DNA from 2 places in the Cellulomonas sp. Root137 genome. Region 1 is predicted to be linked to the other one. Evidence: riboswitches for the same ligand, from Rfam matches in the RefSeq annotation. Region 1 holds a riboswitch; the other holds the start of a gene.

Region 1 (15,523 bases):
CTTCATGCAGTCGACCGTGCCGTCCCAGTGTCGCCGTGGTACCTCGGGCCATGTAGCAACCCGTTTCCGTTCGTTCGTGTCCGCAGACGGTCGCGGACAGTCGCTCGTGCGTCTGGCCAGCGAAGATGGTCATCGGCGATCATCCGCGAACGGCGTTCTCCTGCCTGACACGAAAGTCGTCATGGCATGCAGGCCACTCGCAATCTCGTCGCAGCTGCAGGTCCGCCGCGCGGTGCCCACAGAGTCACGGCCCACTTTCGTCCTCAAGCCCTCCTCGAGCGCGCCGCTGCTCCTGCTCTCGTCGTCCGGAACCTCCTGTGCACGTTCTCGCGTGATCCGGCACACAATCGGCTGCTCTACGCCGCCAGCGACGCCACGCAGAGGCTGAGTCTCGGCGTTCCGCTTGCGATCGGTATCGACCTGACGTTCGAGGCGATGGATGCCGCGGAGCTCGCGGCGAGCTCGAGCGGCCCGACGGCGGACTCGTCGACCGTGGCACCGCGGTCGGCCTCGCCGAGCTTGGGCCAATCGACGGCAGCGAGGCCACACGCATAGTCGTCGATCGACTCCTTGAGGCGGCGCTCGAGCGAACCCGGCATCTCGCGGACGAGCCGACGGAGGTCGAGGAGTTCGCCGGGTTGCGATCGACGAGCGAAGACGCTATCGACGTCCTCGGAACCACGCGGCCAGGACTAGCCCACCCCCGAGGGCACCGGCGACCGCGATGACAAGCACCTCGCGCCCCGGATCCGGGAGTGTCTTCACTTGCCGCCCCGCAGCGACTTCCTTCACCTGCTCGGCATAACGGAGTTCGGCGAGTTCCAGGACCTCACCCTGGCCGACGGTGGCAGGCGGCCAATCTGCGAGGGCGGGCGCGGCCGTTGACGCTCCGAAGCTGACGAACGGCAGGGCGAGGTACGCCAAGCCGACTGCAAGCGCCACGACGCTCGCGCGCAACGCGTAGGCCTTGCTGCGCGCCGCCTCTGTGACGAGCTCCACGAGTACACGAGCGCGATCGACGATGTTGGCAGTGACGTCCTCACCCGGGGGTCCGACCGGGACCTGTGCGTTACCTTCCGGACGTTCGATCTTGGCCCAGGCCAGGTAGTAGGTGGAAAGGACAACTGCTAGACCAAGGAACAGTGGCGTAAGGAGCCCGCGCGCTGGCAACGGGTTGTCTGACACCGAGAACGCCAAGGCCAAGATGCCTGTGTAAAGCGTCGCAACGGCCGTGGCCGCAGTTTGCACAGTGCGGGCTCCGGCCTGACGTCGCTCGAGGATGCCCACGCCTACGGTGCTGTAGTCCTTGGCGAACTGCTGCAGGTTGTCGAGGTCAGCTTCGAAGCGGGCCTTCTGCTCTTGTGAGGCCGCTGCCAGTCGGTCGGCGTCCCGCGCTACACGCATCTCGGCTTTCGCCTTGACGACGGCCTCCTTCTCACCGGCCGTCGTGGCGTCCGGCCACCCGAGTTCGTCGGGGTTGAAGCCCCCCGGCGGAGTCAACGGCCCTCTCCTCGAGCACCTTCGGGTCCACGCTCATACGCATCCGTGGCATGCCCGGCATCCGACGCGTCCCCTGAGGCCCCGCCGTCGCCGGACGCGACGACGACATCTGCATCCAGGCTCGGAAGGACGGGCTCAGGAGGCGGAACTGTTCGCGGCTCTCCGTCCGGCAACTCCACGTACTCGCCGTCGGCGCGCTTCCTGACTCTCTGCGCGTCCGTCGTGTGATCCAAGCTGTGTACTAACCGGGTGCTCGAACTAGTGCCGTCGGGCGACCATACGCGCGCCCACTCGAACTGATCATCCGGGAAGTAGCTCCGCTCAACAATGCAGTACATCGCGCCCCCCGCGTCTACACAATCGAGAATCCCAAGATGCTCGCGTTGTTAGCGACGTGTCTAGGGGCGTGTGCGACCGATCGTCGGTGGCACGTGTGTCGGCGCGCTCGTCCTCTTCGCAGCGGCTGTGCTGGTCAGTGACGGCGATGCGGGACCGCGACGTCTGCGCCGGTCCGTGCCGAGCGCTCAGCCGGCGACGCTTGCGTCGCGAGTGGACAGCACCGTGAGGGTGCGTTCGAGCTTGCGGCGCGGCAGCGGGCCGGCGGAGAAGTAGACATCGTCGACGAGGACGAGTGGTGCGAGCGGTGGACGGTGCCGAGCGACGAGGTATCGCCCGACTTCGGACTGCGCGTCCAGGACATTGACTTCGATCGGGTGGTCCATGGCAAGTTCGGCCAGGACCGCGTTCGCCTGGTCACAGAGTTGGCACGCCGCCTTCTTGACGACTGTGATCCGCACCGGCGGACGAAGTAGAACGGACACGGGCGCTCCCTGGCGTCTGGCTGAGAGGTCAGTGTCACCCACGGTCCTCGAACGGCTGCGTTCCGTTCGATCAAGGTTCGATGAAACTCTTCACGGGTTGGCCGGCGATCGGGATGACCGGCGACATGCTCGCGCCAGCAGGTCTTCAGGGAAGGATCACCCGATTGCTTGGAAGGGCACCCGTCGGCAGGTTGTCGTTCTGTCCGACGGCGACTTCGAGCTAAAGGCCGAGAAGCGGTCGCGGGTTCACGGTCGAGCCGTTGACGTAGACCTCGAAGTGCAGGTGGCAGGCGCCGGACAACCCGGTGTTCCCGGAGTAGCCGACGAGCTGGCCCTTGGCGACGCTCTGTCCGGCTTTGACGACCGAGAGGGTGAGGTGGTTGGAGCTGCTCATCACCGCGTTCCCCTGGACGGTCCCGTAGTCGAGCATCACCTGGTTGCCGAAGCCGTTGCGCCACTGCGACCAGAGCACGGTCCCGGCGCGCGGCGCGTACAGAGCGGTGTTGCACCCGGTCCGCAGGTCAATGCCGGCGTGTAGGCGCACGTACCCAAGAATCGGGTGCAGCCGCATCCCGTACTCCGACGTGACGTACATCGGGTTGATCGCGGTCGGGTTGCCGAACAGAGCTCCAGAGACGGACCCCGACGGCGGTTGCACCGGCGTCGGCGGAGGTGGGAGTGGTGGCTCTCGGCCGGCCGCTTCTGCGGCGGCTCTCGCGGCAGCCTCGGCGGCGGCTCGTGCCGCGGCCTCGGCAGCCTCGCGGGCGGCCCGTTGCTCGGCGATGATCGCGACGAGGTCGCGCTCGATGGCCGCCTGCTGGGCGTCGATCTCCGCCTGCTCGGTCTCGGCCTGGGACTTGAGCGCCGCGATCACGTCCCGCTTGGCGCTCTGGTCCGCGATGAGCTGGGTGATCTCGTCCTCGTGCGCCTGCGCGACGCTCCGTGCCTCGTCGGCGGCGACAACCTTGGCCTCGGCCTGCTGCTTGAGCTCCGCCACGCGGTCGGTGACGGCACTCAGGCGGGCCTCGCTGTTGCGGTTGGTGGCGTCCACCTCGCGCAGCTCGTTCAGGATCCGCGACTGACTAGCCAGGGCCGCGTCGACGAGGCGGGCGTTGTCGAGGAAGTCGGTGGCGTTCTCGGCGTCGAGCATGACGTCCAGGGCGGAGAGACCGGGTCCGCCTCGGTAGGCCTCGCGCGCCATCGCACCCAGGGCGTCACGAAGCTCGGCCTCGTCGGCACGGTCAGCAGCGATGGTGGCCGTCAGGCTGCCTCGAAGGTCGGTCGCGTCCTGCAGTCGGCTGGCGACCATGGCTGCCTCACGCTGGGTGGCCTCCAGGGCGGCGCGGGCAGCTTCCAGTTCAGCCTGTGCCTCGGGAAGGCGTGCTTCGGTGGCCTGGAGGTCGAGGGCCGCCTGACTCAGCTCGCTGCTGAGTCCCTCGATGGACGCCTCCAGCTCCTCGGCGCGTCGCTCGGCGGCGGCACTGCGGCGCTCCGCTTCTGCGCGGCGGTCGTCGATGCCGTCGGCGTAGCTCGCCCCTCCGGTACCCATCAGGGCGATCACGGCGGCGAGGAGAACCGCACCCACCCGCCGCCTGAGGCGACGGGTGGATACGGCGGAAGGGGGCGGCGGCGTACCGCGAAAGCGCGTCGACATGTGCGGGGTGGCCGGGATCGGGAGCAGGGTGTCAGGCGCGGCCGCCCGCAGGCTACGTGCGCGACGTCGCGCCCCGAGGGCGTGACACGCGACAGCGACCTCTGGTTCACCCCGGTCGGCATCCGATCGCTCCCGATCAGGCGGGAGTTGGGTGCTCCTGATCTCGGTCCTGGCCTCTCGCACCTCGGGCGTGGCACGCGCCTCGCCCTTCGTGGCTCTACCCACCGACGCCCTCGCACGAGGCGCCGGGCTCGGGGGCTTGCTCTCCCTGGAGGTAGCGGGTGAGGAACGGCTCCAGTCGCGCGTCGTCGACAGAAGGGAGCTCCAGTCGGACGCCCCAGGCCGTGGCGACCAGCGGTGCCGCCAGTCCATCGTAGGGGCTGACCAGCAGGTAGGGGTTCTCGTCAGCCAGTACGCGCAGTCTCTCCGCTCCGGCGTCGCCGAGGCCTGGCCGGTAGGCGATCCACACCGCGCCGTGCTCGAGGGAGTGCACGGCGTTCTCGTCGCGGATGGGCTCGCTGTAGAACCCGCAAGTCTGCGGGAGCGGATCGTGGTCCCCGCCGACGGGGGGCAGCAGCGTGCCCTGCTCGGCCGGGTCCTCGAGTGCGGGCGTGGGCTCGGCGGTCGGCTGGGTGACGTCCGCGTACTGCACGTCTCCGTCGACGTGCGTGGCCGCCGACACCGGGAGTTCCTGCTCACCCTGGATGGGGGCGCTCGCCGCGGCCTCGACGGCATCATTGCGCCGCTGCTCGTTGGTGAGGATGACGACCGTGGGGATGATCAGTGCGAGCAGCGTTGCGGCCACGATCCCGACGATGAGCACCGTCCGACGGCGCTCGGCGCGCCTCTGGGCGGCTTGGAGCTGCAGCAGGCGTTCCTTGCGGGCTGCTCGGTCGTTCGAACGCTTGCCGTCTGGGCTCACGTGGGCTCCTAGGTGTTGTGCTTCGGGGCCCGCGCCACACGCGTTCGGGTCTCACCGAAACGGCACCCGCGGTCGGGCATGCCCACGATGGGCCATCGGCAAGGCGTTTTCGCTTGCCGAACGACGAAGATTTGCTGAAGACGCGCGTCCCGACGGAACCCCTGCTCGCGCAGGACTGCACGGAGTTGGCGTGCGGCATTCAGGGCGAGCCGAGCGCTCGGGATCCGGGCCGCGCCGGCAACCCGCGTCAAGGGCTCCGGCCGGCGGCGGACGCCTGCCACGCTCAGGAACCGTCGGCCAGTGCCTCGACACCAGGTACGAACTCCCAGTGCCAGGGCTCGTATGGGCCGTCTCCGCCCCGGTGCGCCCAGTCGGGGTTCGCCCACCCGTAGACGGGCCCGACGTCATGTAGCCACTTCCCCCGCTCCGCGGCGTACGCCTCCGGGCACAGGTCGACCGCGAGGCCCCACCCGTGGTTGCTCTGTCCGGCAGGTGCCGCCAGGCCACCCTTCTGGGAACGAAGAGCTGCCTGTTCCTCGATGGTGCGGTACCCGGACGACAGGCAGATCGGCTCCCCGAACCGGGCGGTGTAAGCGGAGTTCAGGTCGGTGATGGTCGCGACCGCGTCTGCACGGTCCCTGTACGGCTTCTGCCACAGGTCGCACAGGTCGGACTTGGCCAGGCGCCCGTTGCTCCCCCGGCCGCTGAAGATCCCGGAGCAGCCCGACAGCTCGGTGCGGTCGGCCATCCGCGACGCGGCGACGCCGCCTTCGCGAGGGTTCTCAGAGCTCAGCAAGGACGCCGGCGGAGTCAGAGCGTCTGGAGCGCTCAGCGCCTGCACGGTCGTGGGTCCCGTGACCACCGGAGCGGACGCTTGGGCAGGACCCGGATCCCCCCACGGTTGCAGTGCAACGAACACAGCCACCATCGTCGCGAGCAATCCGGCCCTCACCAGCGACGCAGGGTTTCGGTTCCGAGCGACCCGCGTGCGAACAGATCTACGGTCTTCGTGGCGCAGAGAGCGCCGCGTGGGGAGCGGCCCTTCCTTGAGCGACGAGCTCACGCGGCCGTCCGTCGGGCCGAAGCGGTGACGTCATCGATCTCCGGCCAGCGCTGCGTGGTCGTCATGGCCCGCCTGTCTCTTCACAGGGATCGGCCGTAGCGGCCGTGCGCGACGGTCGCGCCTCTTCGATCATCGGCGTGGATGACGAACTCCTGCCTGCGACGCCGTCAAGGTTCCATGAAGATGCCCCATCGGAGCCGCTTCTGGGGGTCGGCGAAGCGCTCCCGCGACGGCCTCCGCCTGACGTGTTTCTCGCGGCGCTGGGAAGCGGCCGAGGAGAATCACCAACTGATGCTGGCGGGACGACTAGGGCGACACCTGGCCCGCATGCTCCTTCGACCTGTCGATGACGAGCGGCTCGAGGCTGGCGGGCATGGGCGCGCGTCCAGGTCCGCCCTGGTCGAGCCAGTTCGCCAGCGCGCCGGTCAGCTCATCGCCAGCGACCCGCTCCAGCCACACAGGGCGGCCCGATCGGCGCCGCCCAGATCGCGCAGAACGGGCGACGATGACGTCGCCTCGATTGCACTCGTCGAGGCACTCGGCCAACGTCAGACGCGCGATGCCGAGCGAGTCGAGCTCGCGGAGGCGAGCGAGCTGGCCTCCTGCACGCTCGTCAGAGTCGCCCAGAGTCTCGCCCACGCACAGGGAGCACGCTGTCAGGCCGGGTTTGGACGGCCGAGGCGCAGTGCCACTTCCACTGGGAGGTACAGGCCGCAGTGAAGTGTCAGGATTGCCGGGCAACGGACCGTCAGCCCACTCGGATGAAGATCGGGCTGGACTGCCAGATCTCCCTGATCTGGATCGTCTTGCCGGGGCGGGGGGCGTCGACCTGGAGGCCGTCACCCGCGTAGATCGCGATGTGGCCCGGGGACCAGATCAGATCGCCGGGCTGCGCGTCGGCGCGCGAGACGACGGTGCCGACGTTGCGCTGCGCGGAGGAGGTGCGCGGCAGCGAGATGCCGACCTGCGCGAAGACGTAGGACGTGAAGCCGGAGCAGTCGAAGCCGTCGGGGGTCGAGCCGCCGTAGACGTAGGGCACCCCGACGTAGCGGGCGGCGATCTCGACGATCGCGTTGCCGTTGGCGCTCGCCGGCACGGCGACCGTGGGCTCGGCGGTCACCGTTGCGGCTGGTGCAGCCGTGCGCTCCCGGGATCGAGACGCCACCGCCACCGGCACGGACTCCGGCTCCGGCGCGGGGGCCGGCGCAACGGCGGTCACGGCAGGCGCCTCGAAGGTCCATTCGACGTTCGACGGGGCAACCACCTGCTGCTCGAGAACCGCGCGGGCGTCCTGCGTCAGTCGCGCGGTGTCCACCGAGCCGCTGAGCGCGCCGGCTTCCGAGGTGCGCGCCGCGAAGGCGGGGGTGCCGGACATCGACATGACGAGGCCGGAGGTGATGACGGCGGCCGCTGAGCGTCTCCCGGCTGTCGCCATGCCGTCGGCAGATGCCGCGGCGAGGTCGTCGAGAGCAGTCAGCGGGCGGCGAGCGGCGCGGTGGCGTGCGGGCATGGATGTCCTCTCGGACGCCTGCGAGGTGAGCTGTCGGGTTCGGGAGAGAGTCGCCCGGCCAGTGGTGCTGGCTTCACCCCAAGGACGCTGCTTGAGCGTCCACGATCTTGGTTCCCCCGTCCCTGCCATCGATGATCTGCGGAGCCTTCGGGCGGTGGCAGGGCTCGGCGCCCACCAGAAGACCGTGCCAGGGGTGTCCCGGCTCCGACGATCGTAGGCATCGATCCGGTCCGGTCTGGCCGTAACCTGCCCGACTTCATGAAACCTTCATCCGAAACGGACGAACGGACAGGCGCGAGCGTCACAGGTCATCGGGGGTGAATCTGGTTCCCGCTCGGCGGTTCTCTTCCGCCGGCGCCTGGCGACATGGCCCCATGGCGCTCACCCCTCTGGCGCGTTCGGGGCGACAGCGGTCAGCTCGGCTTGCGAGCGTCAGTCGGCGAATGTAAATCCGTTGTCGACGGATCGTAGGAGGGCGCCCTCGATGACGACGAGAATCTCGAGCTGGCCGTTGCGCTGGGCACGGGCGGCAAGAGCCTGGGGTGCTTGTTCGACGGTCCCGCGCTGGTCCCAGGTCGCTCCGGCGTCGGTGCTGAGGAAGACAATGCCGTCAGGTGCGACCCCGACCACCGTCTGGTCGTCGGAGAAGTACGCGAGCTGCAGTAGCGGCGCTTCCGGGACGACGTCCCATGTGTCGCCGCCGTCGGTGGAACGTGCGGGCCCGGACTGGCTTGTGACGAGCAGGGTCGTGCCGTCCGGCGAGGCCGCGAGGGCGAAGGTGGCAACGGGAGGTTCCAGTGTTGTCCAGGCCTGCCCGTCGGGCGTACTTAGCACTGCGGCTCCGTCGAAGCCGGCGACGCCAACCTCGGACGCGGTGAGGCTGTGAAAGTCGGTCTGACCTTCGCGCGAGAGGGTCGACCAGGTCTCGCCGGCGTCGGTGGACTCGATCAGCCCGACCGGGTTGGCCATGTCCACGCCGGCCCCGGGGTGGCCCGAGGAGTAGAAGTGGTCGGGGCCTGCGGCGGTGAAGCCCATCAGGTCGATCACGGGGCCAACCCGGGCGGGACCGGTGTCGTCATAGCGGAACAGGCCATCGTGGGTGGCCAGGTAGACCTTGTCGTCGGCGGGGTTGAACGCAATACCGTGCACATGGTCGCTGGGTAGACCCCGCCCTCTCGGGACTTGTGCCGTGCCCTCCGTCTGCTCGGTCGCGGGCACCGAGCAACTGGCCAGAACCAGCACGATGGCAGCCGTTGAGAGGGCGCGTCGGCGGGCTTGGTGAGTCGTCCAGGGGGTGGGCATGGCAGTGGTGTCCGTTTCGTTCGGCGGTGATACGGGCCGGGGTTCGGGTCAGATGACTGTGACGAAGCCCCCGATGAGTCCTTGGAGACTCTGGGTCCATGTGGTCCACAGCCCGGTCATCAATGCGAGGCCGATCAGGACCAGCATCGCCCCACCGATCCGCATGATCGCGACGCGGTGCTGGCGTAGGAAAGCCACCGTCGCCGTGGAGCGGTGCGCGCCCATGGCGATAAGGAGGAACGGGATACCGAGGCCCGCGGCGTAGGCCGCGGCCAGCATGGCTCCTCGTAGTGCGCTCGCCTCGTTGAGCGACAAGGACAGGACGGTCGCCAGTGTGGGTCCGATGCAGGGCGCCCACCCGAGGCCGAAGACGATGCCGAGGAGGGGGGCACCGAGCAGTCCTTGGCGGGGGACGAAGTGCATGCGCCTTTCACCTTGCAGGCCGGGGATCCATCCGAGGAAGGACAAGCCCATGAGCACGACCACGGCGCCCATCACGGGCATGATGACAGCGAGCCACGGGCGCACCGCGACGCCCAGGGAGCCGAGGGCGACCCCGAGCAGGACGAACACCACGGAGAAGCCCAGCACGAACAGCCCGACGCCGGTCAGCAGGACCGCCTTGGACCGTTGCCCTGTAGAGGCACCGCTCATCCCGGTGACGAAGGCGAAGTACCCGGGCAACAGCGGTACGACGCAGGGTGACGCGAAGGAGACTATTCCGGCGAGGATCGCGACGGGTACCGCCAGGAGCATTGGCCCGGAGAACGCGGTCTCCTGGAACGCGCTCACCAGGTCCTGCCAGAACCCAGTGCTCATGGAGTCTCCGCGAGGGCGGTGTCGATCGGCTCGCGCAGAGCGGTCGAGTTCGGCCGGCCCATGGTGCGTCCCTTCACCCGCCCCTGCCGGTCCAGCACCACAGTGGCAGGGACGGCAGCTCCTCGCCCCTCAAGGCGACGTCGGCGGTCTGAAACGCGATGGGCGCCCATCGCGCCCATCGCGAACGTCTTCGACTCGGCGGCACGAAGCGGCGGCTCGGCTGTGGTCTTCGCCGCCTCGGGTTCGCTCCGTCATTGATCCCGTGGCTGCCGCGTCCCCGGGCCATGCAGCGCGGCTCGCCGGCTGGTGAACTCGGCCTCGTCGATCTCACCGCGAGCGAACCGGTCCGCAAGCACGCTGTCGGGACTCGGGAGCGTTCGATCAGAGCCCCCCGGAACCTGCTGGGTGCCGGAGGCGCTGCGCACGATCCAGACGACGAGCGCCGCGACCAAGCCCCAGAAGACCAGCATCATCAGCGCCATCGTCACCCAACCACCAGCGCCCCATCCGCCGTGTCCCCACCACATCATGACGAACCACCTCTCGGTCGTGAGGCCAGGCGCGAGCACCGACCTCCTCGTTCCACGCTGCGCCGGCCCGACCTGTCCACGTAGGGGCGAACGTCCCGAGCTCCGTCAGAGACCGGCCAGCAGGTTCTGCATCTCCGTGATCTCCGCTGTCTGGGCGTCGATGATGGTGCCGGCGAGGGCCATCGCGTCGGGGTTCGAGCCCTCGGCCTTCTCCTGCTCGGACATCTCGATGGCGCCGCGGTGGTGCGCCACCATGCGCTCGAGGAATGCTCGGTCAAACTCGGCACCCTCGAGTGCGTCGAGCTCCTCCATGACCTCGGACTGGCTCATGCCATCCATGTCCATCCCGCCCATGTCCATGCCACCCATGTCCGTGTCGTGCCCGGTCTCTTCGCCCCAGCTGGTGAGCCAGCCGGTCATCAGGTCGATCTCGGGGCCCTGTGCGGCCTGGATCCGCTCGGCAAGAGCCTTCACCTCGGGGGTCGAGGCTCGTTCGACGGCGAGGCCAGCCATCTCGATGGCGCCCTGGTGGTGGACGATCATCAGCTGCGCAAACTGGGTGTCGGCGTCGTTGTGGGTCGCCGCCGCGCTCTGCGAGCTCTCTCCCGTGGTCGGGGCGTCGCCCGAGTCCGTGCTGCTGGAGCACGCCGCCAGGGTGATGGCTAGGGCGACGGCTGTGGCGGCGGCGGTCATTCGACGGCGCATCGGGTTCATCGGTCTGGTCTCCCTCGAGCGGTTGCGAAGCGTGTAGGCCATCTACCTTCGCTCGTGACACTGTCGCTAGCGTCGTCGTTGCATCAAGGTTTGATGAAGGTCGACGATCGAGGTGTGCGCTCCGTAACAATGGGCCTGGTGATCAGCCCAGCACCGAGCGTGGCACTACGTCGCGCCGTCGTCGTCGACGACGAAGAGCCGCTCGCCAACGTCATCGCCGGCTACCTGGAGCGCGACGGCTTTGAGGTGCAACAGGTGCACGACGGCGCCGAGGCTGTCCCACTGCTGCGCGAGATCGACCCGGACCTGGTCGTCCTCGACCTCGGTCTCCCGGGCCTGGACGGGGTGGAGGTGTGCCAGCAGCTGCGGACGTTCTCGGACTGCTACGTCATCATGCTGACCGCGCGCGCCAAGGAGGTCGACACGCTGCGAGGGCTCAGGGTCGGGGCGGACGACTACATGACCAAACCGTTCAGCCCCCGCGAGCTCGTGGCGCGAGCGAACACTCTCCTGCGACGGCCACGACGCGCTCCGGCGCCCGTCATCGAGGCGTCCCCAGTCATCGTGATCGGATCGCTCACGGTCGATCCGGAGAGCCGCGAGGTTCGCGTCGGCACTGAGCAGATCCTGTTGACGCGCACGGAGTTCGACGTGCTCGCGGCCCTCGCGCGCCGCCCGAAGACCGTGCTGAGCAGGAGGTCGCTGATCGACGAGGTCTGGGGCCCCGGGTGGGTGGGCGACGAGCACCTGGTCGACGTGCATGTGCTCCACGTCCGCAAGAAGCTGGGCGGCCAGGCGGAGCGACAACGGTTCATCCGCACGGTCCGCGGCGTTGGTTACCGCATCGGTGCGGGCACATGAATCGCGAGGTCCCGCGCCGGGCGGCCCGGTGGAGCCTGGCCACTCGCCTCCAGGTCGGAAGCGTGCTGGTCCTCACGGTCGGTGCGCTCACGGCGGCCACGGTCGTCGCCCTCGTCGGCCCTCCTCTGTTCCACGAGCACCTGATGCACGCCGACCTGCGGGACCAGGACGAAGCGATCCTGCACGCGGAGGAGGCGTTTCGATACGCCAGCGCGATCGCACTCGCCGTCGCCATCGCAGCGGCCGCTCTCGCATCGATCGCGGTCAGTCTGGTCTTCACGCGCCGGATCGGCCGGTCTCTGTCGTCGCTGTCGGACGCGGCGGCACGCGTCGGCTCTGGTCGGTACGACGCCCGAGTCGCACCACCGGAGATGGGGCCGGAGCTCGACGAGGTCGCCGTCTCGTTCAACCACATGGCCGAGCGGCTCCAGGACAGCGATCGACTGCGCGAGCGCCTGTTGGCTGATGTGGCGCACGAGGTACGCACCCCGGTCGCCACGATCACGGCCTACCTCGAGGCGGTGGAGGACGGCGTTCGCCCTCTCGATGCCACGACTATCGAGCTGCTTCGGGAGCAGGCCATGCGTCTGACTCGGATCTCCGAAGACCTGGCCGCGGTCACCCAGGCCGAGAGCGGTGACCTGCATCTCGAGCTCTGCGCCACCGCGCCGGTCGACCTGGTGAGCTCCGCCGTCGGCGCGGGCCGGGAGAGGGCCACCGAGAGCGCGGTCCACCTCGACGGGGACGTCCAGCAGAACCTGCCCGACCTGGAGGTCGACCCGCTGCGCATGGGTCAGGTCCTCGACAATCTTGTCAGCAACGCGATCCGTCACACGCCCGCGGGCGGGCGTGTGACGGTCGCGGCGGGGCGTACGTCGGACGGCGGGGTTCGCTTCACCGTGACCGATACCGGTGACGGGATCGCCGCCGAGCATCTCCCGCATGTCTTCGAGCGCTTCTACCGGGTCGACACGGCCCGCGATCGCGGGCACGGCGGTTCGGGCATCGGGCTGGCCATCTCCCTGGCCCTGACCCATGCCCACGGCGGCACGATCACCGCCGCGAGCCCCGGCCCCGGCAGGGGGAGCGCCTTCACCGTCCTGCTGCCTCGCTGAGGGCTTCCGTCACGATCGTGGGCGTGAGCTCGCGGGTTCCCGGTGCCGCGGGGAGCGGCAGCCGCTTGAGCAGGAGGGCGTTGACGGCCACGATCACCGAGGATCCGGACATCGTGAGAGCGGCGATCTCGGGGCTCAGCGACACGCCGAGCGACGGGTAGAGCACGCCTGCGGCGATGGGGAGCGCGAGGGCGTTGTAGCCGATCGCCCAGCCCAGGTTCTGCCGCATCTTGCGCAACGTGCCCCTCCCGATCCGCAGCGCGATCGCCACGTCGAGCGGGTCGGATCGCATCAGGACGACATCCGCCGTCTCGATCGCGACATCCGTGCCGGCGCCGATCGCGATGCCGAGGTCGGCCTTGGCCAGGGCGGGGGCGTCGTTGACGCCGTCACCCACCATGGCGACCGTGCGTCCATCGGCCTGCAGACGGGCGACCTGGTCGGCCTTGTCGCCCGGCAGCACCTCCGCCACGACGGTGTCGATGCCGAGCTGCCCGGCGATGCGGCGGGCGGTCGCCTCGTTGTCCCCGGTGAGCATGACGACCTCGAGACCGGCCTCGTGCAACGCGGCCACGGCAGCGGCCGCGGTCTCCCGGGCGGCATCGGCCAGTGCGACGACGCCGACCAGCCGGCCGTCGACCGCGACGAGCACGGCCGTCCTGCCCGACTGCGCCAGCTCGTCGCGCCGGGCGGACAGCTCCCCGAGCGCGACGCCCTCGGCGGACATCAGCCGCTGGTTGCCGACCAGGACTCGGTGACCGTCCACCGTGGCGCCGGCACCATGGCCAGGAACGTTGCGGAAGTCCACGGCGACGAGCACGGCAGCGCCGAGCGTGGTGGCGTGCGCGACGACGGCACGCGCCAGCGGGTGCTCGGACTCGCGTTCCACGGCGGCCGCCAGCGCGAGGACCTCCAGCTCGGGCAGGTGATCGACGACCACATCCGTCACCTCCGGCTCGCCCCTGGTGAGGGTGCCGGTCTTGTCCATCACCACGGTGTCGATGCGTGCGGACGTCTCCAGCGCCGTGGCGTTCTTGAACAGGACGCCGCGGCGGGCGCCGAGCCCGGTGCCGACCATGATGGCGGTCGGTGTGGCGAGACCCAGGGCGTCGGGGCAGGTGATCACGACGACGGTGATGGCGAACAGCATCGCGGTGGGCACGCTGGCCCCGGCGAGGGTCCAGGCGAGGAACGTGACGGTCCCCCCGACCAGCGCGACCAGCACGAGCCAGAACGCTGCGCGGTCGGCCAGCCGTTGGCCGGGCGCCTTGGAGTTCTGCGCCTCCTGCACCAGGGCGACGATCTGAGCCAGGGCGGTGTCCGAGCCGACCTTGGCGGCCCGCACCCGCAGCGTCCCGGTGGTGTTGATCGACGCACCGATGACCTGCGACCCGGGAGCCTTCGGCACCGGCAGGCTCTCTCCGGTGACCATCGACTCGTCGACCTCGGACTCCCCCGCCTCGACGACCGCGTCCACCGGGACCTTCGCGCCGGGCCGCACAAGAAGCAGGTCGCCGACGAGGACCTCACCCGTCGGGACCTCGACCTCGACCCCGTCCCGCAGGAGGACCGCCGTGTCGGGAGCGAGCTCGAGCAGCGTCCGGACGGCGTCGTTCGCGCCGCCCCGAGCCCGCATCTCGACCCAGTGCCCCAGCAGGACGAACGTTGTCAGGACCGTGGCGGCCTCGTAGAAGACCTCACCGCCGCCGGTCAGGGTGATCCACAGGCTGTAGAGCCACCCGGTGCCGACGCCGACCGCGACCAGGACCATCATGTCGAGCGTCCGCGCTCGCAGCGCCCGGTAGGCGCCGTCGAAGAAGATCCACGCCGAGTAGAAGATGACCGGCAGCGAGAGCAGCAGGCTGAACACGTCGTCGCGCAGGCCGAGCGGGGTGCCGGCCGAGAACCCGAGAAGCTCGCGACCGATCGGCGACCACAGCAGGATCGGGATCGACAGCAGCAGCGCGACCAGGAAGCGGTTGCGCATGTCGCGGACCATGTCCGCCATCGAGCCGCCACCGTGGTGACCGCCGTGGCCCATCGCGTCCTGAGCCGACATCGGCGCGGGCGCACCGTGGCCTCCGGGGTGCTCGTGCCCGGACCCGGCGTCGTGGGACGGCGTCGCGTGATCAGCGTTGGACGCGGGCGTCCTACTGGCCGGGTCGTCCATCGGCTCGCAGATGTGCTGCGGGACCGAGCGCCCCTCGCAGTGGTAGCCGCACTCGGTCACCCAGCCGACGAGCTGGGCCAGGGAGGTCTCGTCGGCGTCGTAGGTGACGTTCGCTGTCTGGGCCAGCGCGTTGGCCTCCACATTCAGGACGCCGGGGCGCCGGGCTAACGCGCGCTCAACGATCGGCTCGGAGGTCGCCCAGTGCAGGCCCCCCACTTCCAGGACTGTCGTCTCGACCTTCATGACCGCTCCCACATCTCTCGTCGGCTCGCCTGCTTTTGCATACCCCCATGGGGTATCTGCTACCAGTCATAACGCGGGCGCCTGCAGGAATCGTCCCAGCGGACCGTAAAGATCTGATGAAGTCGGCGTCGGTCAGGCGACAGGTTCGTGCTCACCGCCAACCTGTTCCGCAGACGGCGGCTCCGGTCACCCTGCCAACTCGTACCGGCCCAACCCTGACGGCTTGATCTGGCCACATCTGCCCGCGTCCAGCCACGGGCTCGCGAATGCCGTGAAGATCTAGGAGACGGCGCAGCACA
Region 2 (15,523 bases), on a different contig from region 1:
CGGCCGAGAACCTGTCCCGCGCGGCAGCGACCCCGCACGACGTCGCCGATGCCTGGCTGGCCTCGGCGGGCCATCGCGCCAACCTGCTGGACCCGAGCCTGGAGCAGGTGGGCATCGGCTGCCTGCTCGACGACGGGGAGATGCTCTGCTCCCAGGTGTTCCTCGGGCCGTAGTCAGCGGGCCGGGACGGGTTCCTGCTGGCGCGTGCGGGCGGCCAGCAGCACCGCGACGCCCACCGCCGTCCCCAGCGTGTTCGCGACGAGGTCGCGCACGTCGGCCACCCGGTCGGGCAGGAACAACAGCTGCGCCAGCTCGATGGCCACCGAGGTCGCGAGACCGAGCCCGACGACCGTCCACGGGCGGAGCCGGGTGAGCAGCGCGACCAGGAGGCCGAACGGCACGAAGAGCGCGATGTTGGCGACGAACTCGGTGGCGCTGTAGGTGAGCGGGAACCCGTGGACGTCGAGCCAGGTGAGCACGGTGCGGACCAGGTCGAAGCCGTCGTCGGGCCCGAGCTTCGGCCAGAGGGTCACGCGGACCAGGCCGGCGAGGTAGACGACGAACAGTGCCGTCTGCACCCTGCGCGCGGTCATGCGGGCGCCGGCCTGCGGACCAGCAGCGACAGCCCCACGCCGATCGCCGCGCCAAGGGAGTTGCCCAGCACGTCCCGGGCCGACGGCTGCCGGTAGGACAGCCCGAACGCCTGCACGACCTCGATCCCGACCGACAGGGCCACCAGCGCGACGAGCACCACCCACCAGCGTCGGCGGGGGACCAGCAGGGCGCCGAGGAGCCCGAGCGGGACGAAGAGCGCGATGTTCGCGGCGAACTCGGCGGCGTGCACGTTGAGCTTCTCCGGCAGGCCGAGCACGTGCAGGCGTCCCAGGCCGCGGGCGATCGGCGCGTCGAGCGCGTCGTGCAGGTGCCACGGGTTGAGCACGAGCACCGCGGCGGCCACGAGCGCGCCGACGAGCAGCCCGATCACCACCCGCCGCTGCCGCTCGTCCATGCCGACAGCGTACGGGCAAGTGTCCTTACGCAAGGTAATGAGTTAGAGTAAGGATCATGCCCTCAGCCTCCGCCCTCGCCGGTGAACTCCGGATCGCCGTCGGCCGGGCGTCCCGGCGCATCCGGGCCGAGCGGGGCGAGGCCGGCCTGACCGATCCGCAGTTCACCGTGCTGGCGTGGCTGACCAAGGACGGCCCCCTCACGCCGGGGCAGCTGGCCGAGCGCGAGCGGATCCAGCCGCCGTCGATGACCCGCACGGTCAACGGCCTGGTGGAGCTGGGCCTCGTCGCCAAGTCGGAGCACCCGACGGACGGCCGGCAGGTCGTCGTCACCCTCACGGACGCGGGCGTCGCCGAGGTCAACGAGACCCGCCGACGCCGCGACGCCTGGCTGGCGGAGCGCCTCAGCAAGATGACCAAGGACGAGCGCACGCTGCTCGCCGACGCCGCCGAGCTGCTGCGGAGGATCGCCGCCTCATGAGTCCCACGTTCTCCTCGCTGAAGTTCCGGAACTACCGGCTGTGGTTCGCCGGGGCGCTGGTGGCGAACGTGGGCACCTGGATGCAGCGCGTCGCCCAGGACTGGCTGGTGCTCACCGAGCTCACCGACGAGTCCGGCGTGGCCGTCGGCATCACCACCGCCCTGCAGTTCGCGCCCGTGCTCCTGCTGTCCCCGTACGCCGGTCTGCTGGCGGACCGGGTGGACCGCCGCAAGCTGCTCATGGCCACGCAGGTGGGCCAGGGGGTGCTCGCCGCCGGGCTGGGTGTCCTGGTCCTCAGCGGGCACGCGCAGCTGTGGCAGGTGTACCTGTTCGCGCTGATGCTCGGCTGCGTCACCGCCATCGACGGACCGGTGCGTCAGACGTTCGTCGCGGAGCTGGTGCCGGCGTCGAAGCTGGCCAACGCGGTGGGCCTGAACAGTGCGTCCTTCAACGCCGCCCGGCTGATCGGTCCGGGCGTCGCCGGCCTGCTCATCGCGGCCGTCGGCACGGGCTGGGTGTTCCTCATCAACGCGGTGACGTTCTTCGCGACGATCCTCGCGCTCACCCGCATGCGGACGTCCGAGCTGAGCCCGATGCCCACCACCGCTCGGGCCAAGGGCCAGCTGCGCGAGGGCATCGCCTACGTGCGCGGGCGCAGCGACATCATGGTGATCATGGTGGTCGTCGGCGTGGTGTCCACGTTCGGCCTCAACTTCCAGCTGACCAGCGCCATGATGGCGCGCAGCGAGTTCGGCAAGGGCGCGGGGGAGTACGGGATCCTCGGGTCGGTGCTCGCCATCGGCTCCCTCACGGGTGCCCTGCTGGCAGCCCGGCGGGAGCGGCCCCGGGTCCGCCTGGTGATCGGCTCCGCGTTCGCGTTCGGGATCACCACCGGCGTGATGGCCCTGATGCCCACCTACGTCGCGTTCGCGATCGCCTGCATCCCCGTGGGGCTGGCGTCGCTGACCATGATGACCGCGGCCAACGCGACCATCCAGCTGAGCACCGACCCCGCTGTACGCGGGCGCGTGATGGCCCTGTACATGATGGTGTTCCTGGGCGCGACGCCCATCGGGTCGCCCATCGTCGGGTGGATCGGTGAGACGTACGGCCCGCGCTGGGCCATCGGCATCGGCTCGATCTCCGCGCTGCTCGTCGCCACCGGTGCCGCGCTGTGGGCGTGGAAGAAGTGGGACGTCACGGTGCGGTACCACGTGCGCACCCGGCCCCACCTCGAGGTGCTCTACCCGACCCTGCCCGACCGCCGCGCGGAGACCGCCTCCCGGCTCGCCACCCAGGAAGCCGCGGACCGCCAGACCGCCGCCTGAGAATTTCACCCGCTCGGTTGCCCGGGTATATCACCATTGCTCGGTCCGGGGTCGCCGAAGCCCCGCGCGATGTCGGAACGCACCGCTACCGTCCGCCTTGGTACACGCACAGCGCGCGTCCAGGCGGCCTCCCCGAACGGGCAGCACCCGCCGTTCCGAAGGGGAGAAGCATGCGTCGAACGAGCCCGGTCAGGGCCGACCGGTGGAAGGCGGGCGGGCGACGTCTCGCCGCCATGGTGGGCCTCGCGGCCCTGGTTGTCGGGGGCGCATCGCTTCCTGCGGCCGCGACGATGCCGGGCAACGGCGCCATCGCCGGCACCGTCTCGGTGCCCGCGGGTGAGTCGCCGTCGGCGGTCGCCGTGAGTGCACAGTCGACCGCGACCGGCGAGTGGAACTACTACTCGTGGAACGCGAACGAGGACGGCACGTACCTCCTCGACGACGTGGAGCCCGGCACCTACCGGGTCGAGTTCAGCACCATGGGTTCGAGCGACCTGATGGGCGAGTTCTACGACAACGCTGCGACGTCCGCCTCGGCCTCCGTCGTGACGGTCGTGGCCGACCAGACGACCGCCGTGAGTGCCGCACTCGGGCTCGGCGCCAGCGTCGACGGTCGCGTCACCGACTCCACCGGCGCCCCGGTCGTCGGGGCGTCGATCTCGGTGACCCCCACGGACCTCATGGGCATGGGCCGCTACGCGACCACCGACGAGAACGGTGAGTACCACGTCGGCGGCCTGCGATCCGGCGACTACCGCATCTTCGCCTCGTCGTGGGGCTCCGCACTCGTGGACAGCTACTACGGCGGGTCGAGCCCGGCCGCGCAGATCGTCCCCGTCGCCGACCTCGCACAGCTGCAGGGCAAAGACATCGTGATGCCGGTGGCCGCGATCGTCACCGGCCGCCTGCTGCACGCCGGCGCACCGGTCTCCTGGGCGTCGGTGAACTTCACCAGCACCACGGACGGCACGATGACGACGGCCCCGACCCTGCTCGACGGCACGTTCTCCAAGAACCTCGCGCAGGGCACCTACGTCGTGCGGTTCGACCCTCCGTACGGCGGTGGCATGGTCACGCAGTACTGGCAGGGGGCAACCACCCAGGCCGGCGCGACGCCGCTCACGGTCGTCGCCGGACAGACGACGCCGCTCGGTGACGTCACCTTCGCGGACGGCGGCGCGATCACCGGGACGGTCACGGACGCCGCGGGCGACCCGGTCGCCGACGCGAACGTGTTCCTCTCCCCCTCGACGGGAGGTGCCATCGTGGGGGCGACGACCGGGGTCGACGGCACGTATCGGGCCGCCGGCCTGACGGCCGGTTCTTACCGGGTGCAGTTCCAGGGCGCGACGGGATCTCTCCTGCGCGGTGAGTACTACGACAACGCCCACGAGTACATGGATGCCGATCTCGTGACCTCCACGGGCTCGGGCACGGTCACGGGCGTCGACGCCCAGCTCGAGCCCGCGGGCGCTGTCGAGGGCCGCGTCCTCGACGCAGACGGTCACCCGGTGGCCAACGCCTGGGTCATGGCGAGCCCGCGGTTCGCCGGGGCGGGCTACGTGAACTCGACCACGACCGACTCCGAGGGGTACTACTCCCTGGGCGGACTGGCGCCGGGCAGCTGGGCCTTCCAGGTCCAGGCGCCGACGGGCAGCGCGTGGGCGAACGAGTGGTACCTCGACGCGGGCGGCTCCGACTCCGCGACGCCGGTCACGATCACCGCAGGCGTGCGCACCGAGCTCGAGGATGTCGCGCTCGAGCGCGGGGTCTCGCTCACAGGACGCGTGCTCGACCCCGACGGCGTCGCGGTGCAGGGCGCCTTCGTGTCCGCGCACAGCAGCGACGGCATGAACCTCTCGGCCTCCACCGACGCGACCGGCACGTACACGCTGCGCGGCCTGCGGCCGGGGGCGGTGTCGCTCTACGTCAGTGCGCCCATGAGCTCTGACCTGCTCTCCGGTTACTACCCGGACGGCGGCGTCCCCGAGTCGCCGCAGAAGATCACGATCGGCACGGGTCCGGAGCAGCAGGTGCCCGACACCCGGCTCCAGCGCGGCGCGATCGTCTCGGGCACCATCACGCGACCGGACGGGACCCCCGTGCGCAACGCGGCGGTCTGGGTCGAGAGCGTCAGCCCTGCCGGCTACGGCGGCACGGGCAACACGGACGAGAACGGTGACTACCGTGTCACGGGCATCCGTGCCGGGGACGTGACCGTCCTGGCCAGCGCGACCCTCAGCGCGGAGCCGTGGGGGTCCGACTACTCCGGCGTCGGCACCTACTACGCCGGTGCGACCGGCACGCCGCGCTACTCGCACGCGACGCGCCTGCCCGCGGCGGTGGGCGCCCCCGTGGAGAACATCGACATCGCGCTGCCGCCCCGGGGTTCCGTGGTCCCCGAGGTGGAGATGTCCCTTGCGCCCAGCACGCCGGTGAACGGTCGCCCCGTGACCGTCACGATCGACGTCTCCGGAGCCTCGGGCACGCCCTCCGGCACCGTCGACTTCTACGCCAACGGCCGGTATGCGGACGCCGCGCTGAACGCGCAGGGGCGGGCGTCGTTCACCTTCACACCCGATCCCGCGATCGAGTACTTCGAGCTGAACGCCCTGTACAGCGGCAGCGCGACCTATGACGAGGCCTGGGGCTCGGTCGAGTTCGACCCCGGCGAGCCCGCGCCGGCCCCCACCGTCGCGGCTGTCTCACCGGCCACGGTCAGCGCGGTCGGCGGTACCCAGGTGACGATCACGGGCACGGGCTTCGACCCGAGCGCGAGCGTCACGGTCGGCGGGGCTCCGGCGACCGGCGTGGTCGTCGACTCCGCCACGTCGCTGCGCGCGACCGTCCCGCCGCACGCGGCGGGCGAGGTGCCGGTCGTCGTCACCACCGAGCTGGGCGGCGCGAGCAGCCCGGCGACGCTGACGTACGCACCCGAGCCGACCGCGCTGGCGCTCACCAGCTCGGCGCCGTCCGTCACGGTCGGCCAGGCGGTCACGTTCACCGCGACGGTCACGTCCGCCGCGGGCACGCCGACGGGCCTGGTGCAGTTCGCGGTCGACGGCGGGACCCCGGTCAGCGTGCCGGCGGTCGCAGGCGTCGCCTCGTACTCGCCGACCGGTCTCGCGGCCGGGACGCACTCGGTCACGGCCTCGTTCGCGGGTGACGGCACGTACGGGGCGAGCACCGCCACGCTCGCGCAGTCCGTCGTCCCCGCGGGTCCGACCGTCTCGACGGTCTCGCCCGCGGTGGCGACCACCGACGGGAACGTCCGCGTCACCGTCACCGGGACGTCCTTCACGGGCGCCACGGCGGTCACGTTCGGCGACACCCCGGGCACGGGCCTCGAGGTGGTCTCGGCCACGCAGGTCTCGGTCGTCGCCCCCGCGCACGCCGCGGGCACGGTGCCGGTCCGGGTGACCACGCCGGCGGGGACCTCGACGACGAGCGCGTCGTTCCTCTTCGTCGACGTGGCGGACGGTGTGGTGTCGCAGACGCCGCAGCGCGCGGTGAGCTCCCCGGCCGTCGTGCCGGGTACGCCCACGTGCGTGCAGATCGCCGGCACCAACGGCGTCCCGGTCGGCGCGTCGGGCGTGGTGCTCAACGTGACGACGGTCCACCCGTCGGCGCTCGGCTACGTGGTCGTGTACCCGGACTCCGACGGCGCCGGTGCCACCGCGCCGCCGGCGGGCTCGACCGTCAACTTCGAGCCCGGCGCGGACGTCGCCAACGCGGCGTTCGTGCAGCTGCCCGCCAACGGCAAGGTCTGCTACTTCACCAGGAGCAGCGGCACCGTGGGCGTGCTCCTCGACGTCACCGGCTTCACCATGCCGGACGCGGGGATCGTCACGCAGGCGTCCCGGCGGCTCGTCGACACCCGTGCCGGGTCGGCGCACGTCGGCACGGTCAACGGACCCGTGGCACCGCGCACGGTCCAGACGGTCCAGGTCACCGGCGTCGCCGGGGTGCCGGCGGACGCCAGCGCCGTGATCCTCAACGCCACGGTCACCGGGGCGACCGCGCAGGGCAACCTGCGGGTCTTCCCGGCCGGCCAGGCCGTGCCCAACGCGTCGGTGGTCAACTTCGCCGCCGGCAAGGACAAGGCCAACGCGACGATCGTCGACCTGCCCGCCTCGGGAAAGGTGTCGTTCTACTCGGACACCACCGCCTCCGTGGGCACCTCGCCGGTCCAGGTGATCCTCGACGTCACGGGCTACGTGGTCGGTGACACCACGTACTCGGCGCTGACGCCGACCCGCGTGCTCGACACCCGGCCGGGCACCGGTCACCTCGGGACGATCGCCGGCGCCCTCCAGGCCCGGACGGTCTACCAGGTGCACCTCCCGGGCACCGGGGGCATCCCGGCCGACGCGTCGGCCGTCGTGCTCAACGTGACGGCGATCGGCCCGTCCGCGCTCGGCAACCTGCGGGTCTACCCGAACGCGACCGGATCGACCACCCCGCCCACGGCGTCGACCATCAACTACGTGCCGGGACGCGACGTCCCGAACCTCGTGGTGGTGGCGCTGCCGGACGACGGGATCGTCAACCTCTACTCCGACATGTCACCCGGCGGGACGGTGCACGTGGCCGCCGACGTGGTCGGGTACATCTCGGGGAGCTGACGAGCGCACGACCACCACAGGTCCGGTCCGGGGAACTCCTCGGGCCGGACCTGCGGCGTCCGTCCGGGTGGATGCTCGGGTGAAGAGGACGCCCAGGCATGTCGTCCGAGATGTCCGAGATGTCACGATCAGTGGGTGAGTGCCACCGTCGACGAGCCGCGCGCGCCTGAGGCGACCGCGCCCGGCGACGAACCCACCGTCGAACCTCCCCGACGCCGCCGCCGAACTGCCCGCCGCATCGCGTTCGGCATCCTCGTCGTCCTCGTCGTGCTGGTGGTCGCCGCCGGCTGGCTGGCGTTCCGCGGCTACCAGGCCGGCACCGCGCTGCTCTCCGCCAAGGACGTGGTGGTCGACCTGCGCAGCGTGGTCGGTGACGGTGACACGCAGCAGATCGAGGCCCGCCTCCCGGAGATCCAGGCGGATCTCGCGGCCGCCCGCCGGGCGACGTCGGACCCGGTGTGGCGGGTGGCCGAGCACGTGCCGTGGGTGGGCGCGCAGCTCGAGGCCGTCCGGGTGGTCTCCGTCTCGCTCGACGACGTGGTGCGCGACGCGTTGCCGGCCGTCGGGCGCATCGACGACGTCCTGCACGCCCAGGAGGCGCGCGGCACGGACGGTCGGATCGACCTCGCCCCCCTGGTGGAGGCGGCCCCGGACATCGCGGCCGCCGCCGCGAGCGCCCACACGGCGCAGGCCGCGGTGGCCGCGATCGACACCGAGGCGCTCGTCCCGCAGCTCGCCGGGCCCGTGACCCAGCTGCAGGACGGGCTGGCCCAGGTCACGGGTGCGCTCGACGCGGGCGCCCAGGTGGCCGCGCTCCTGCCGCCGATGCTCGGCGTCGACGGCCCGCGCACGTACCTCCTGGTCTCGCTGAACTCCTCGGAGCTGCGCAGCGCCGGGGGGATCGTCGGGGCGTTCGCCGTGCTCAAGGCCGACGACGGCACCATCGACCTCACCGAGCAGCGCACCACCGCGGACCTGCCGGGGATCGAGACCTCGATCCTGCCGCTGAGCGACGAGGAGCTGCGCTTCGACACCGACCGGCTGGGCCGCTGGGTGCAGAACGCGGTGATGACCCCCGACTTCCCGCGGAGCGCCGAGCTGCTGACGGCCCGCTGGGAGCGGGACATCGGCACGCACGTGGACGGGGTCATCGCCACCGACCCCGTGGCGGTCTCCTACCTGCTCGGCGCCACGGGCGCGGTCACGGAGCCGAGCGGTCAGCAGATCGACGCCGGGAACGTCCTGCAGGTCCTGCTGCGCGACGCGTACCTCACGTTCGGCGACGACGCGGCCGCGGGCGACGCCTTCTACACGGGGGTCGCGTCGACGATCTTCCGCGCGGTCGGTGCCGGCCAGGGCGACTCGCGGGCCGTCGTCGACGCGCTGGCCCGGGCGGGTGCCGAGGGCCGGCTGCGGATGTGGTCGGCGCACCCCGAGGAGCAGAAGAGGCTGGTGGCGACGAGCGTGGGCGCTGCCTTCCTCACCGGCCCGTTCCCGGACGCCACGGGGGTGTTCCTCAACGACGGCACCGCGGGTAAGCTCGGCTACTACCTGAGCACTGCCGTGACGGTCGAGGACCTGCGCTGCGACGGCCCGGAGCCCACCGCGACGGTCCGCCTCGACCTCGACTACCGGCCGCCCGCGGACGTGGCGACGTTCCCGCGGTACGTCACCGGGTGGAGCTTCACCTCGCTGCCGACCGGGTGGCTCGCGACGAACATCACCGTGTACGCGCCGGTGGGTGCGCCGCTGGAGGCGCTCGGGCGGAACGAGGGCGCCGTCTCCGGGGGCACCGGGCAGTCAGCCGGCCGCAACGTGCAGGTGGTGACCTCCTGGCTCGAGCCCGGCGCGCGGGAGACCTACCGGTTCGACGTGCCGGTCCGCGACGGCCGGGTCGACGTGTGGACCACGCCCACGCTCACCAGCCCAGGCCTGGTCACGGCGACGTGCTCCCCGGGAGAGTGAACGGGCGAAACGTCCGAAATCACCCGTTATGCCCATGTGTAAACCCCCGACGGCAGGACACAATGGGGACCGAAATGTCCGATTAGCCGACAGGGGCACGATCATGGTCAGGCTCGTACGGGGCGCGGTCGTCGCGTTCCTCGCAGTCTTCGTCGCCCTCGCCGGCGCGCTGCCCTCCTCGGCGGAGGGCCCCAGCCCGTCGCCCTCCGTCTCCGAGACGGCCGAGCCGGTGTACGGCTGCATCGACAAGGTCGACGGCTACGGCGCCCCGCGCGCCTGCCAGCTCAACGTGCTGGTCAAGGCGCCGGTCTGCGACAACGACGTGCCGAAGCTGAACTACGCGCTCGAGGTGATCGGCTCGCCGAGCACCACGACGACGATCACCTTCGTGAACCCCAGCGGTCCTGACGTGATCTACGCGGACCAGCCGCTCAGCGGCACGGTCAACTGGCCGGGCGCGGTGGCCGGTCCCGACGGGCGCGGCATCGACTGGCCCGGCTGGACGCAGCTGTCCGACGGCTCCTGGGTCGAGGGCGACGAGTTCGACTGGGTGCGACCGAGCGTGCAGGTGCTGTTCCAGGTGAACCCCGAGGCCACCGTCACGGTCGCGTACCCGCCGTCGACCCCCACCTGCAACACCGACCCGGAGGACAGCGAGGTCCTCGTCGACAACCCGACGGCCGCCGTGCTCTCCGCCACCGGCTCGGAGGTCCAGCCGCTGCTGCTGGCCGGCGGTGCGCTCGTCCTGGTCGGCGCGCTCGCCGTGGCGCTCGTCTCGATCGCCCGTCGCCGCCGTCCGACGGCCTGACCCCCACAAGCACACCGACTCCGCCTCCCGCGCTGACCGCGGGAGGCGGGCCCACGCTCAGACGAGCTGGTCCACCACGTGGTCGACGCAGGCGGTGAGGGCCAGCACGTCCTCCGGTTCGACCGCCGGGTACATGGCCACGCGCAGCTGGTTGCGGCCCAGCTTCCGGTAGGGCTCGACGTCGACGACGCCGTGGGCGCGCAGCACGCGCGCCACCGTCGGGGCCTCGATCTCGGGGTCGAGGTCGATGGTGCCGACGACGTTGGAGCGCAGCGCGGGGTCGGCGACGAAGGGCGTCGCCCAGTCGCGCGAGTCCGCCCAGCCGTACAGGTGGCCGGCCGACGTCGCGGTCCGGTGCGCGGCCCAGGCCAGGCCGCCGTTGCCGAGGATCCAGTCGAGCTGCTCGGCCAGGAGCACGAGGGTCGCGATGGCCGGCGTGTTCAGCGTCTGGTCGAGCCGCGAGTTGGCCAGGGCCGTGGTGAACGAGAGCGACTCGGGGATCCACCGCCCGCCCGACTCGAGCCGGGCGGCACGTTCGATCGCGGCGGGGGAGGCGGCGGCGAGCCACAGGCCGCCGTCGGAGGCGAACGACTTCTGCGGCGCGAAGTAGTAGACGTCCGTCTGGGCCACGTCGACCGCCAGGCCCCCGGCGCCCGACGTGCCGTCGACGAGGACCAGCGCGCCCTGCGCGTGCGAGCCGGCGACCCGGCGCACGGGCGCGGCGACGCCGGTGGACGTCTCGTTGTGCGGCCACGCGTAGGTGTCGACGCCGTCCGCGAAGGCCGGCACCGCCACGCCGCCGGGTTCCGCGCTGGTGACCACGGGCTCGCCGACGAACGGGGCACGGGTCGCGGCGGCCGCGAACTTGGCACCGAACTCGCCGAACGTGCCGAACGCCGCCCGGTCCTCGATCAGGCAGAGGGTCGCCACGTCCCAGAACAGGGTGGAGCCGCCGTTGCCCAGCACGATCTCGTAGCCCTCGGGCAGGTCGAACAGGGCGGCGAGCCCGGCTCGCACGCGTCCGACGAGAGCGCGGACGGGGGCCTGCCGGTGCGAGGTGCCCAACAGCTCCGCGGCGGGTCCGGCCAGCGCGTCCACCTGGGCGCGCCGGATCTTCGAGGGGCCGGAGCCGAAGCGGCCGTCCGCGGGCAGCAGGTGCGCGGGGATCGTGATCTCGTGAGCATCGGGCACGTCGCTGAGGTTAGTTGGTCTGGCGGACAGTCGCGGACCCCGCCCCCGACTGTCGGCTCGACCAACTAATCTGTGACAGCGCGCGCCCCATCCCGGCTGGGGCCTCCGTGCGACGACGACCCGACGCGGGAGGCCTTGCAGTGAGCGACCTGATCGACACGACGGAGATGTACCTCAAGACGGTCTACGAGCTCACCGAGGAAGGCATCACCCCCCTGCGCGCCCGCATCGCGGAGCGGCTGGGGCACTCGGGGCCGACGGTCTCGCAGACGGTGGCCCGCATGGAGCGCGACGGGCTGGTGGTCGTCACCGGCGACCGCCACCTCGAGCTGACGGAGCTGGGCATGAGCAAGGCCGTCCGCGTCATGCGCAAGCACCGGCTGGCCGAGCGCCTGCTCACGGACGTCATCGGCCTGGAGTGGCCGTACGTGCACGAGGAGGCCTGCCGCTGGGAGCACGTGATGAGCGAGCGAGTGGAGAAGCGGCTCGCGTCGCTGCTCGACCACCCCCACTTCGACCCTTACGGCAACCCGATCCCGGGCCTGGGGGAGATCGGCGAGGAGACCACGCACGTGAGCTTCCTCGACGGCGTCACGTCGCTGGTGACCTACCGCGGCGAGCAGGGTGCCGACGGCGTCGAGCGGGCCGTCGTGGCCCGCATCGCGGAGCCGCTCCAGGTGGACGTCGAGCTGCTCACGCGGCTGGCGGAAGCCGGGGTGCTCCCGCACCAGGAGATCGCCATCGAGCGCAGCCTCGGCACCGTGACGGTGTCGACGCCCGGGTCGGAGACCGTGCTGGACCTGCCCGAGGACGTCGCGCGGCACATCTTCGTCGGGGCCCGCTGACCCGTCTGAGAGGCCCCTGGGCGGCCCCTGGGAGTGCTCCGTCCCGCACGACCGTGATCTTCGCGATCCCTCGTGGGTGTGATCCGTGCGCGCGCTCCCACGCCTCTGATCGGCGTCTTTGCAGGTCACCTCGGAGTTCGGACCACGCGTCCAAGACGCGTGTCCGACAAGAGCAGAGATTTCCGTGATCGGAACGTGACAATCGCCGCGGGCGTCCTGTACGTTCGACCTGCTTCTCCAGAACCCTCCTCCGGAGAAGCCCTCGAGCGGAACGCCTAACCCTGCCGCCGCCACGAGGTCCGCACTGACCGCCGGCAGGGGCGGGGGACCCAATTGCGGGCACCGGAAGTTCGGTGTCCTTGGGGTGAAGCCGGAGATCCGATCTCGATCGGGGACACGGCCGGGTGTTCTCCCACCCGAACCCGACAGCTGACCTCGTAGGCATCAGGAGAGGCAACGCGTGACCGTGAGCACCACTCGCGCCCGCCATCGTGCGGCGCGCCGTCCATCGACGCCCTTGACCGAGTTTGCTGCAGCCGCCTCGGACCAGATGGGCACCGTCGGACGCCGTACAGCCGTCGTCGCCGCATCGTCGGGCCTCGTCGTCTCGATGCTCGGCTCGCCCGCCAGCGCCGCCCCCGGTGGTGACGCAGGCGCACTCCCCGCCGTGGACACCGCAGCGCTGACGGCCTCGGCCCGCGCCGTGCTGAACACCGCCCCCGTCGTGACCGCCCCGGTCGAGGCCGCGTGGACGTTCGACGCCCCGGTCGTGACGGCCGAGACGCCGCCGCCCCCGCCGCCGGTCAAGGTGAAGGCCGCCGTTGCGTCGCGCAGCACCACGCGTGCCGCCACGACCACCGCCGCAGCCGCTCCGGCGGTCGCCAACGCACCGGCCCCGTCGTCGGTCTCCGGCAACGCGGTCCTGGAGATCGCGGCCCGCTACGTCGGCACCCCGTACCTCTCCGGCGGCACCACCCCGGCCGGCTTCGACTGCTCGGGCTTCACCAGCTACGTGTTCGCGCAGCTCGGGATCTCCCTGCCGCGCACCTCGGCCGGACAGAAGGCTGCGGGCACCATCGTCTCGCGGGCGGACGCCCAGCCTGGTGACCTCATCTGGAGCCCCGGCCACATCTCGATCTACGCCGGCGGCAACGAGCAGATCGACTCGCCCCGCCCGGGCAAGACGATCCAGTTCCGCGCCATCTGGCAGAGCTCGCCCGTCTTCATCCGGATCGGCTGACACCGAACCGCGTTCTACGACGAGGCCCCGACGACATCGATGTCGTCGGGGCCTCGTCGGTTTCCTGCGGCCCTCCGCACCGACCGGCGCGTACTCTGGCCGTGCACCACGCTGTTGCTTCGCTTCGCCGGGCCGGCAGCCAGCCGGTTCGACCCCCGAGGTCGGGAGAACGCCGTGCTCATGAATGCGTCGAAGCTGTCCACCGAGGCCGTCGGTGGGGCAGCCACTGAGGTCGGCTCACCAGGGCTGATCGCGTCCGGAGCACGCACCCTGCTGCTCAACGCCAGCATGGAACCCCTGTGCATCGTGAGCCTGCGGCGCGCCGTGGTGCTCGTCATGTCCGGCAAGGCGACCGTGCTCGAGACCGACGGTCGCCTGCTGCACTCCGAGCACGTGTCCGTGCCCCTCCCGGTCGTCCTGTGCCTGACGCGCTACGTGCACGTCCCGGTGCGCCGCCCGGTGCCCCCCACCCGCCGCACGGTGCTGCAGCGCGACAACCACCGCTGCGCCTACTGCGGCGGGGGAGCGGACACCGTGGACCACGTGAACCCGCGCTCGCGCGGCGGCCGCCACGAGTGGACCAACGTCGTCGCCGCCTGCGTGCGCTGCAACCACCGCAAGGCCGACCGCCTGCTGCACGAGATCGGCTGGGAGCTGCCGTTCGTCCCTCGGGCTCCGCGGTGGTCGGTCGCGTTCGGCACCACATCGGTCCGCTCCGAGCCGCTGTGGTCCCAGTACGTGGTGGCCTGACTCTCGTCTTCGTCAAGAATCCACCAACGTATGGCATCATTCCGGCTACTCACGGGTGCATCGGCGCACTGGTGGGAGACACTGGGACGAGCGCACGGTGGGCTCGGCACGAGCACGGAGGCTCCGGATGACGCGTGACGATGTGGTCCTCGTCGGGGTGGACGGGTCCGCGGCGAGCCTGCACGCGCTCGACTGGGCGGCCGCGCAGGCCAGGGCCCACGGGTGGGGCATCCGGCTCGTCTGCAGCTACTCGCTCCCGTCGTTCACGGCGGCCTCGCTCGACGGCGGCTATGCGGCGCTCGACGACACGGCCATCCAGGAGGGCGCCAAGGCGGTGCTCGCCGAGGCCACGCAGCGGGTGGCACCCCTGGGGATCCCCGTGACGGCCAAGGTGCACACGGGCGACGCCGCCGGCGTGCTCGTCGACCTGTCGCACCAGGTCCGGCTCGCCGTCGTCGGCACGCGGGGGCGCGGCGGGTTCGCGGACCGGCTGCTCGGCACCGTCTCGTCGGCCCTGCCGGCGCACGCGTACTGCCCGACCGTCGTCGTGCCCCTGCGCGAGGGCGGCCGGACCCTGCCCGACGACGCCCCCATCCCGGCACCGCGTCCGGTCAAGCGCATCGTCGTCGGCGTCGACGGCTCTCCCCAGGCCGAGCACGCGCTCCGGTACGCCATCGGGGAGGCCGAGGCGTGGGGCGCCGAGCTGACCGCCGTCGCGGGCGTGCCGGTGGGCTCGATGACCGGGGTGCTGGCGTGGCTGCCGGCCACGGTGGACCACGAGCAGGTGCTGCGGGACGTCACCGAGGGTCTGCACGTGGTGGTGGACCGCGCGCTGGTGGACCACCCGGACGTGACGGTCCGGCGGATCGCGCTGGACGGCACGGGCGCGGAGCTGCTCACCGAGTTCTCGGTGGCCACCGACCTGATCGTCGTCGGCTCGCGCGGCCGCGGCGGGTTCGCCGGGCTGCTGCTGGGCTCCACCAGCCAGGCGGTGCTGCACCACTCCGACTGCCCCGTCATGGTGGTCACCAACCGGTGCGCCACCGCGGAGGCCGTGGCCGGTTAGCCCTCCGGGGCCGGCGGGACGTCCGGGCGGCGGACCAGCGCCGAGAGCACCACGGTCGAGCGGGTGCGCGCCACGAACGGCTCCGCGGCGAGCCTCTCCACCACCCGCTCCAGGTGCCGCATGTCCCGCGCCCGCACCTGCACCATGAGGTCCACGTCCCCGGTCACGGTGCTCGCGGCGACCACCTCGGGGTAGTGCTCGACCGCCGCGCGCATGG

The links. Region 1 has a riboswitch for cyclic di-AMP ahead of ASD18_RS12125 (C40 family peptidase). Riboswitches for the same ligand answer to the same signal wherever they lie in the genome.
Region 2: linked by a shared signal. The riboswitch ahead of ASD18_RS17740 (C40 family peptidase) and the one ahead of ASD18_RS12125 (C40 family peptidase) in region 1 are both predicted to bind cyclic di-AMP.

Annotation. Positions count from the first base shown of each region.
Region 1 covers NZ_LMFG01000001.1:2,576,879-2,592,401, reverse strand. The annotation lists gene ASD18_RS12160 (hypothetical protein) at 357-599, opposite strand; gene ASD18_RS12155 (hypothetical protein) at 661-1,500, opposite strand; gene ASD18_RS12150 (glutaredoxin family protein) at 2,025-2,321, opposite strand; gene ASD18_RS12145 (M23 family metallopeptidase) at 2,542-3,882, opposite strand; gene ASD18_RS12140 (DUF3105 domain-containing protein) at 4,193-4,897, opposite strand; gene ASD18_RS21185 (M15 family metallopeptidase) at 5,181-5,645, opposite strand; gene ASD18_RS21560 (hypothetical protein) at 6,267-6,599, opposite strand; gene ASD18_RS12125 (C40 family peptidase) at 6,709-7,470, opposite strand; cyclic di-AMP (ydaO/yuaA leader) riboswitch at 7,473-7,650, opposite strand; gene ASD18_RS12120 (F510_1955 family glycosylhydrolase) at 7,903-8,712, opposite strand; gene ASD18_RS12115 (cytochrome c biogenesis CcdA family protein) at 8,821-9,591, opposite strand; gene ASD18_RS12110 (SHOCT domain-containing protein) at 9,843-10,073, opposite strand; gene ASD18_RS12105 (DUF305 domain-containing protein) at 10,227-10,814, opposite strand; gene ASD18_RS12100 (response regulator) at 10,977-11,696, shown strand; gene ASD18_RS12095 (cell wall metabolism sensor histidine kinase WalK) at 11,759-12,811, shown strand; gene ASD18_RS12090 (cation-translocating P-type ATPase) at 12,789-15,224, opposite strand.
Region 2 covers NZ_LMFG01000004.1:25,140-40,662, forward strand. The annotation lists gene ASD18_RS17690 (CAP domain-containing protein) at 1-173, shown strand, start outside; gene ASD18_RS17695 (VanZ family protein) at 174-593, opposite strand; gene ASD18_RS17700 (VanZ family protein) at 590-1,009, opposite strand; gene ASD18_RS17705 (MarR family winged helix-turn-helix transcriptional regulator) at 1,066-1,488, shown strand; gene ASD18_RS17710 (MFS transporter) at 1,485-2,816, shown strand; gene ASD18_RS17715 (carboxypeptidase regulatory-like domain-containing protein) at 2,987-7,441, shown strand; gene ASD18_RS17720 (DUF4012 domain-containing protein) at 7,577-9,406, shown strand; gene ASD18_RS17725 (hypothetical protein) at 9,510-10,214, shown strand; gene serC (phosphoserine transaminase) at 10,272-11,405, opposite strand; gene ASD18_RS17735 (metal-dependent transcriptional regulator) at 11,546-12,250, shown strand; cyclic di-AMP (ydaO/yuaA leader) riboswitch at 12,543-12,708, shown strand; gene ASD18_RS17740 (C40 family peptidase) at 12,711-13,490, shown strand; gene ASD18_RS17745 (HNH endonuclease) at 13,779-14,240, shown strand; gene ASD18_RS17750 (universal stress protein) at 14,368-15,306, shown strand; gene ASD18_RS17755 (Lrp/AsnC family transcriptional regulator) at 15,303-15,523, opposite strand, start outside.